Regions from separate parts of the Duganella paludis genome, predicted to be linked through region 1. Evidence: predicted binding sites of a transcription regulator. Region 1 holds the regulator's gene; each other region holds the start of a gene.
The links. Region 1 encodes HrcA, which represses chaperone genes, less so after heat shock. Its sites were predicted from a motif close to TTAGCACTCNNNNNNNNNGAGTGCTAA; they were not measured.

Region 1 (2,269 bases):
AAAAGCCTGGGTGACGCGCATAAAAGTCCTCAATCTGGTCCAGCGTAAGTGCCGAAAAACGCTATATCATAAAGCACCCGGTGCGGGATGGGGCAAATCTTTGCAACTGTAAAATTCCCACGAGAAACTTATGCCGGCTCGCAATTAGGTGCGGCGGGAGTCGGAGTACGTTAAACTAGCGGCTAGCTAATCGCCAACTACACAAAGAGTCTCCATCATGGGTAACAATCCTGCCGATCTGAAGGCCAGCGGCCTGAAAGCCACGCTGCCACGCATCAAAATCCTGGACATCTTCCAGAACAGCGAAGTGCGCCACCTGACCGCCGAGGATGTCTACAAGATCCTGCTGTCCGAAAACATGGACGTGGGCCTGGCCACGGTCTACCGCGTGCTGACCCAGTTCGAGCAGGCCGGCCTGCTGAACCGCAACCACTTCGAGACGGGCAAGGCCATCTTCGAGCTGAACGCCGGTTCGCACCACGACCACCTGGTGTGCGCCGACTGCGGCCGCGTGGAAGAGTTCTACGACGAAGCGATCGAAGAGCGCCAGCACGCCATCGCCAAGGAGCGCGGCTTCAAGATCGCCGAGCACGCGCTGGCCATCTACGGCAACTGCATCAAAACCGCCTGCCCGCACCGCCCGTAAGCGGCGGGATTTAATTATGGCTGAGCGCGTTCGATAGCAGCTTGGCCGTGATGTCGACGATCGGGATCACCCGTTCGTAAGCCATGCGCGTTGGGCCGATCACGCCCAGCGTGCCGACGATCTTGCCGTTGGCCGTGTACGGCGCGGTGACCACGCTCATCTCGTCCATCGGCACCAGGCTCGATTCCCCACCGATATAAATCTGCACGCCGCTGGCCTTGCTCGAGACATCGAGCAGCTGCATCAGGCCGGTCTTTTGCTCGAACATGTCGAACATCTGGCGCAGCGAACTCATGTTCGAGGACAGGTCGCTCACCGACAGCAGGTTGCGCTCGCCCGAAATCACCATGTTGTCGCTGTTGTCGTTCATCGCCTCGCTGCCGGCCTCCACCGCCACCTGCATCAGGCGACCCATGTCGTCGCGCAGCTGGCGCAGCTCGCTTTGCAGGCGCGTATGCACTTCGTCGAACGCCAGCCCGCCGTAATTCTGGTTGATGTAGTTGGCCGACTGCACCAGCTGCGAGGGGCTGTAGTCGACATCGGTCAGCAGCAGGCGGTTTTGCACGTCGCCGTTGGGCGCCACGATCACCAGCAGGATGCGCTTTTCGCCCAGGCGCAGGAATTCGATCTGCTGGAACACCAGCTCGCGGCGCGGACTCAGCACCACGCCGGCGAACTGCGACAGCGACGACAGCATCTGCGCCGCGTTGGTGATCATCTTCTGCGGCTGCGGCGACTGCAGGCGCGCGCCCATCGACTGTTCGTCCATGGTCTGCACCGTTAGCAGCGTGTCGACAAAGATGCGGTAGCCGCGCGGCGTCGGCACCCGGCCTGCCGAGGTGTGCGGACTGGCCACGTAGCCGAGCTCCTCCAGGTCCGCCATGATGTTGCGGATGGTGGCCGGCGACAGGTCCAGTCCGGAAATCTTGGAGAGCGCGCGCGAGCCCACCGGCTGGCCATCGGCGATATAGCGCTCCACCAGGGCCTTGAGCAAAGTTTGTGCGCGTGTATCGAGTTGCATACTAAGTATCAGTGGTTGCAGAGGGTGAAGATGTCCTTATTATGCACGTCTATCCCCCATCTGCCCACGTATCCATTCCAGTAGTTCATCAAAAGTCGCGCAAATAGCGTCCGGCGTGACGCCGGCCTCCAGATGGGCGCGACTGCCGTGGCGGTTCATCCAGACCGCGCGCAAGCCGGCCGCCTGCGCGCCCTGCACGTCCAGCCGCAGGTCGTCGCCGACGTAGACCGCGTCGGCCGGCGCCACGCCCATGGCGGCGCAGGCGGCGTGGAAGATGGCCGGGTCCGGCTTGGCGCTGCCGAACTGCGACGACGACAAGGCGTATTCGAAATGGTGGTTCATGCCGATGACTTCAAGATCGGCGTTGCCGTTGGTGATCACGCCCAGTCGCAGCATGCCCTGCAGCAGCGGCAGCACTGGCAGCACGTCGGCATACGGCGCCACCAGGTTGCGCTGCACGGCGAAGTGCTGCATCGAGCCTTCGATGTGGGCCGGGTCCTCGCCGGTTTCGGCAAATACCTCGGCCAGCGCCTCGCGCCGCAGCTGGTACAGGTCGGCGACCAGCTCGGGCCGGCGCTCCAGCAGCGCCATGCGGCGCACCC
Region 2 (2,269 bases), 760 kb from region 1:
GTTGATAGATATGGGTAATGCCCATGCCAATTCCGCCACGCTGGCCGAGCGCCGCGCCCGCATCGACGCCTGCAAGCAGGCACCGGCTTGCGTGCTCAACGCCGGCATCTGGAGCGAACGCGAAATCGACGACCTGGCCAGCGCCGCAGCCAAGGCGCCGTTGTCCACCTGGTGCAAGGCCGCGTTGCCGGATGACGGCGTCAAGGCCCAGGTCGGCCGCGAGCTGCGCGGCCTGAACAGCATCATCCAGGTCTACGGCCTGGGCGCGGCGCCGCGCTATCCACTGATCGACGGTCCGCTCGACCAGGCCGGCAGCGCCGGCTTCAAGGCCACGGTGGCCGATGCGGCCTGGATGGCCAAGGCCGGCGCCGACGATGCCGCCCTCACGCTGGACCCGAGCCTGCAACTGGCGGTCGCCCTGCTCGACGCCAACGACCGCAACGACGCCGTCGCCTTCGAGCCGCTGGACCTGGCGCACAACGGCGCCGCGCTGGGCCGCGCCGGCATCATCGACTGGAAGCTGTTCAAGTACACGGCCATCATCATTCCCGGCATCGGCCCGGAAGTGCCCGGCATGCCCTTGAGCGCGCGCGGCAAGCTCAACGTGCGGCTGGCGGCCCAGCGCTTCAGCGAGGGCGTGGCGCCCTTCATCATCTTCAGCGGCGCCTCGGTGCATCCGAAAAACACGCGCTTTGTGGAGGCGGTCGAAATGCGCAAGGCGCTGATCGAGCGTTACGGCGTGCCGGCCGAGTCCATCATCATCGAGCCGTATGCCCGCCACACCACCACCAACCTGCGCAACGTCACGCGCCGGCTGGTGGCCATGGGGGCGCCGCTGGACAAGGACAGCCTGATCATCACCAACGTCAGCCAGAGCAGCTACATCGAAAGCGCCGAGTTCGCGGCCCGCAACCTGAAGGAGCTGGGCTATGCGCCGGGCGCCGTCGGCCAGCGTTTGTCGCCCACGGAGTTGACATTCCGACCATCCTCCAAGTCGCTGCGCATCGATCCGGCCGACCCGCTCGATCCTTGATCTCCCTCAACGGCCAGGCGGAAACCCGCCTGGCCGTAGTCATATCTGCATCATTTAGCTTCCTTTTTCATGTTTCGCGAAGTGTTTGCCTTGAAATGCACCAAGGTCGTCCCTATAATTAGCACTCGTTCAGGTTGAGTGCTAACAGCCTCAAGCCAAACTTTTCGTCGTAGCAATCTGATTGAAACGACAACAAACTGTACCATTGTTAATATTAAGGAGTTTTGAATGAACCTTCGCCCTTTGAACGATCGCGTAATCGTCAAACGCCTCGACCAGGAAACCAAAACTGCGTCCGGCCTGATCATCCCTGATGCGGCTGCTGAAAAACCAGACCAAGGCGAAGTCCTGGCGGTAGGCAATGGCAAGATCCTGGAAGATGGCAAAGTCCGTCCTCTGGATGTCAAAGTAGGCGACCGCGTTCTGTTCGGCAAATACGCCGGCCAAACCGTCAAAGTTGACGGTCAAGAACTGATGGTCATGCGCGAAGAAGACATCATGGCGATCGTCGTCAAGTAATTCTTGACCCACCGATCCCACTTAATACCCTTAAGGAGTTAATAACATGGCAGCTAAAGAAGTAATCTTCGGCGACGCAGCGCGCGCCAAAATGGTTGAAGGCGTCAACGTCCTGGCCAACGCAGTTAAAGTCACCCTGGGCCCGAAAGGCCGCAACGTTGTGCTGGAACGTTCGTTCGGCGCCCCTACCGTCACCAAGGACGGCGTATCCGTTGCCAAGGAAATCGAGCTGAAAGACAAGCTGCAGAACATGGGCGCGCAAATGGTCAAGGAAGTTGCTTCCCGCACCAGCGACAACGCCGGCGACGGCACCACCACCGCCACCGTGCTGGCCCAAGCCATCGTGCGCGAAGGCATGAAGTTCGTTGCCGCCGGCATGAACCCAATGGACCTGAAGCGCGGCATCGACAAGGCAGTTGCTGCCACCGTCGAGCAGATCGCTGCCATCGCCCGTCCTTGCACCACCACCAAGGAAATCGCCCAGGTCGGTTCGATCTCGGCCAACTCGGATTCGTCGATCGGCGACCGCATCGCTGAAGCGATGGAAAAAGTCGGCAAAGAAGGCGTCATCACCGTGGAAGACGGCAAGTCGCTGAACGACGAGCTGGACATCGTTGAAGGTATGCAGTTCGACCGCGGCTACCTGTCGCCATACTTCATCAACAACCAGGAAAAACAAGTTGCCGTTCTGGACAACCCATTCGTCCTGCTGTGCGA
Region 3 (2,269 bases), 1.7 Mb from region 1:
GCGCGTCTCGATCGCGCGCGCCATCGTCAACCGGCCGCAGGTGATCCTGGCCGACGAACCGACCGCCAACCTGGACCGCGCCAGCGCCAACAAGGTGCTGGACGCCCTGAAAGCGTTCAACTCCGTCGGCGTGACCTGTTTGATTTCCAGCCACGACGAGCAGATGCTCGATTCGGCCGCGCGCGTCATCCATCTCAACCAAGGCCAGGTGGAGGTGCCGGAATGACTTACTGGTTGCGTCAACACCGTTACGCCCTGGCCGCCGCGCTGGTGCACCTGCGCCGCTCGCCGGGCGGTTTCCTGTTCAATATATTAGTGGTAGCGATCGCGCTGGCCCTGCCCTTCATGGGCGTGACCCTGCTCGACAACGTGCGGCCGATGTCGGAAACCCTGTCGGTCGATCCGGAAATCAGCATTTTCCTGAAACAGGACACGCCGCGCGAGCAGGCCGAAGGGCTGGCCGTGCTGCTGCGCCAGACCGTGCACGACAAGCAAGCCAAGATCATCTTCACGCCGCGCGAAAAGGCGCTGGACAACCTGAAAGACAAGAACGGCCTGGCCGACGTGCTGGCCACACTGGGCGACAACCCGCTGCCCGACAGCTACGTGCTCAAGCTGGACGCCTTCCGCAACGCCCAGGCCGGCGGCGACGTCGACGCCTTGGCCGAGCAGATCCGCGCGCTGCCGGGCGTAGACACGGTGCAGGTCGATTCGGCCTGGGTCAAGCGCCTGGCCGCGCTGCTGAACGTGCTGCGACTGGCCCTGCTGCTGCTCGCGGCCACGCTGGGCACGGTGGTGGTGGCGGTCATCTTCAACACTATCCGCCTGCAGGTGCTGACGCAGCGGGAGGAAATCCTGGTTTCCAAGCTGATCGGCGCCACCGACAGCTTCATCCACCGTCCCTTCTATTACACGGGCGCGGTGCTGGGCCTGTGCGCGGGCGGCGTCGCCCTGGGCGCGGTCACGCTGGCGCTGAATCCGCTCAACACCGCGATTGCCGAATTCGCAAGACTGTACGCCTCGGAATTCCAGCTGGCTCCGCTGGCGCCGCCGGCCATGGCCAGCCTGCTGGCCCTCTCGGCCGGCCTCGGCCTAATCGGCGCCCGCCTCTCAGTCAAGCGCCACACCGCCCGCCTCAACTGACCCCGATGTTGGGACTCTGCCGTTCCGTGCGTCCGCGCACGGAACGCGCTTCCGCACAGGCCTAGCATCTTTTGATAGTTAAGCCCTCCCTAAGATCCATCAAGCATTCTAAATACAACGGAAGTCCTGATAGCGATTTGCTATCAGGCCCATAAAATTTGGAAGATTGGCACTCATCGACAGAGAGTGCTAATATATGTTCCAAAGGGTACACAAGTGCTCAAAAGCAATCTCAAGCGAAGGAAACGAAAATGACGACGATGTCCGTGATACCTGCAAAAAACAGTGCTCTGGAACTCGGGTTTACTGGCACCCTGGGTAACCTGGATGCCTACATTTCGGCCGTCAATCGCCTGCCGATGCTGACGCACGACGAAGAAATCTCGCTGGCCAAGCGCCTCAAGGAACAAAGCGACCTGGGCGCCGCCCAGCAACTCGTGATGTCGCACCTGCGCCTGGTGGTGTCGATCGCGCGCGGCTATCTGGGCTACGGCCTGCCGCACGGCGACCTGATCCAGGAAGGCAATATCGGCCTGATGAAGGCGGTCAAGCGCTTCGACCCCGATCAAGGCGTGCGCCTGGTGTCCTATGCCATGCACTGGATCAAGGCCGAGATGCACGAATACATCCTGAAGAACTGGCGCCTGGTCAAAGTGGCCACCACCAAGGCCCAGCGCAAGCTGTTCTTCAACCTGCGCAGCCACAAGACCGGCCTGGACGCCATGACCCCGGCCCAGATCGACCAACTGGCGAAAACGCTGGACGTGAAGCGCGAAGAAGTGATCGAGATGGAAACGCGCCTGAGCGGCCGCGACATCGCCCTGGAATCGCCGACCGATGACGAAGACGACAAGTTCGCGCCTATCGCCTACCTGTCGTCCGAAGCCAGCGAGCCGACCCGCGTGCTGGAAGCCGAACAGGTGACCCGCATGCAGTCCGAAGGCCTGGAAGAAGCCCTCGGCAAGCTGGACGCCCGCTCGCGCCGCATCATCGAATCGCGCTGGCTGGCCAACGACGACGGCTCCGGCGCCACGCTGCACACGCTGGCCGCAGAGTTCGGCGTGTCGGCCGAGCGCATCCGTCAGATCGAGGTTGCCGCACTGAAGAAAATGAAGGGTGCGTTGGC

Region 2: a site for HrcA is predicted at 1,152-1,178, ahead of groES (co-chaperone GroES). Genes of this name have one in related genera too.
Region 3: a site for HrcA is predicted at 1,310-1,336, ahead of rpoH (RNA polymerase sigma factor RpoH). Genes of this name have one in related genera too.

Annotation. Positions count from the first base shown of each region.
Region 1 covers NZ_CM136922.1:2,468,907-2,471,175, forward strand. The annotation lists gene ACXZ1M_RS11155 (outer membrane protein assembly factor BamE) at 1-21, opposite strand, end outside; gene fur (ferric iron uptake transcriptional regulator) at 218-646, shown strand; gene hrcA (heat-inducible transcriptional repressor HrcA) at 657-1,667, opposite strand; gene ACXZ1M_RS11170 (HAD family hydrolase) at 1,707-2,269, opposite strand, start outside.
Region 2 covers NZ_CM136922.1:1,712,743-1,715,011, forward strand. The annotation lists gene ACXZ1M_RS07740 (YdcF family protein) at 1-1,033, shown strand, start outside; gene groES (co-chaperone GroES) at 1,262-1,552, shown strand; gene groL (chaperonin GroEL) at 1,599-2,269, shown strand, end outside.
Region 3 covers NZ_CM136922.1:4,194,981-4,197,249, reverse strand. The annotation lists gene ftsE (cell division ATP-binding protein FtsE) at 1-226, shown strand, start outside; gene ftsX (permease-like cell division protein FtsX) at 223-1,143, shown strand; gene rpoH (RNA polymerase sigma factor RpoH) at 1,395-2,269, shown strand, end outside.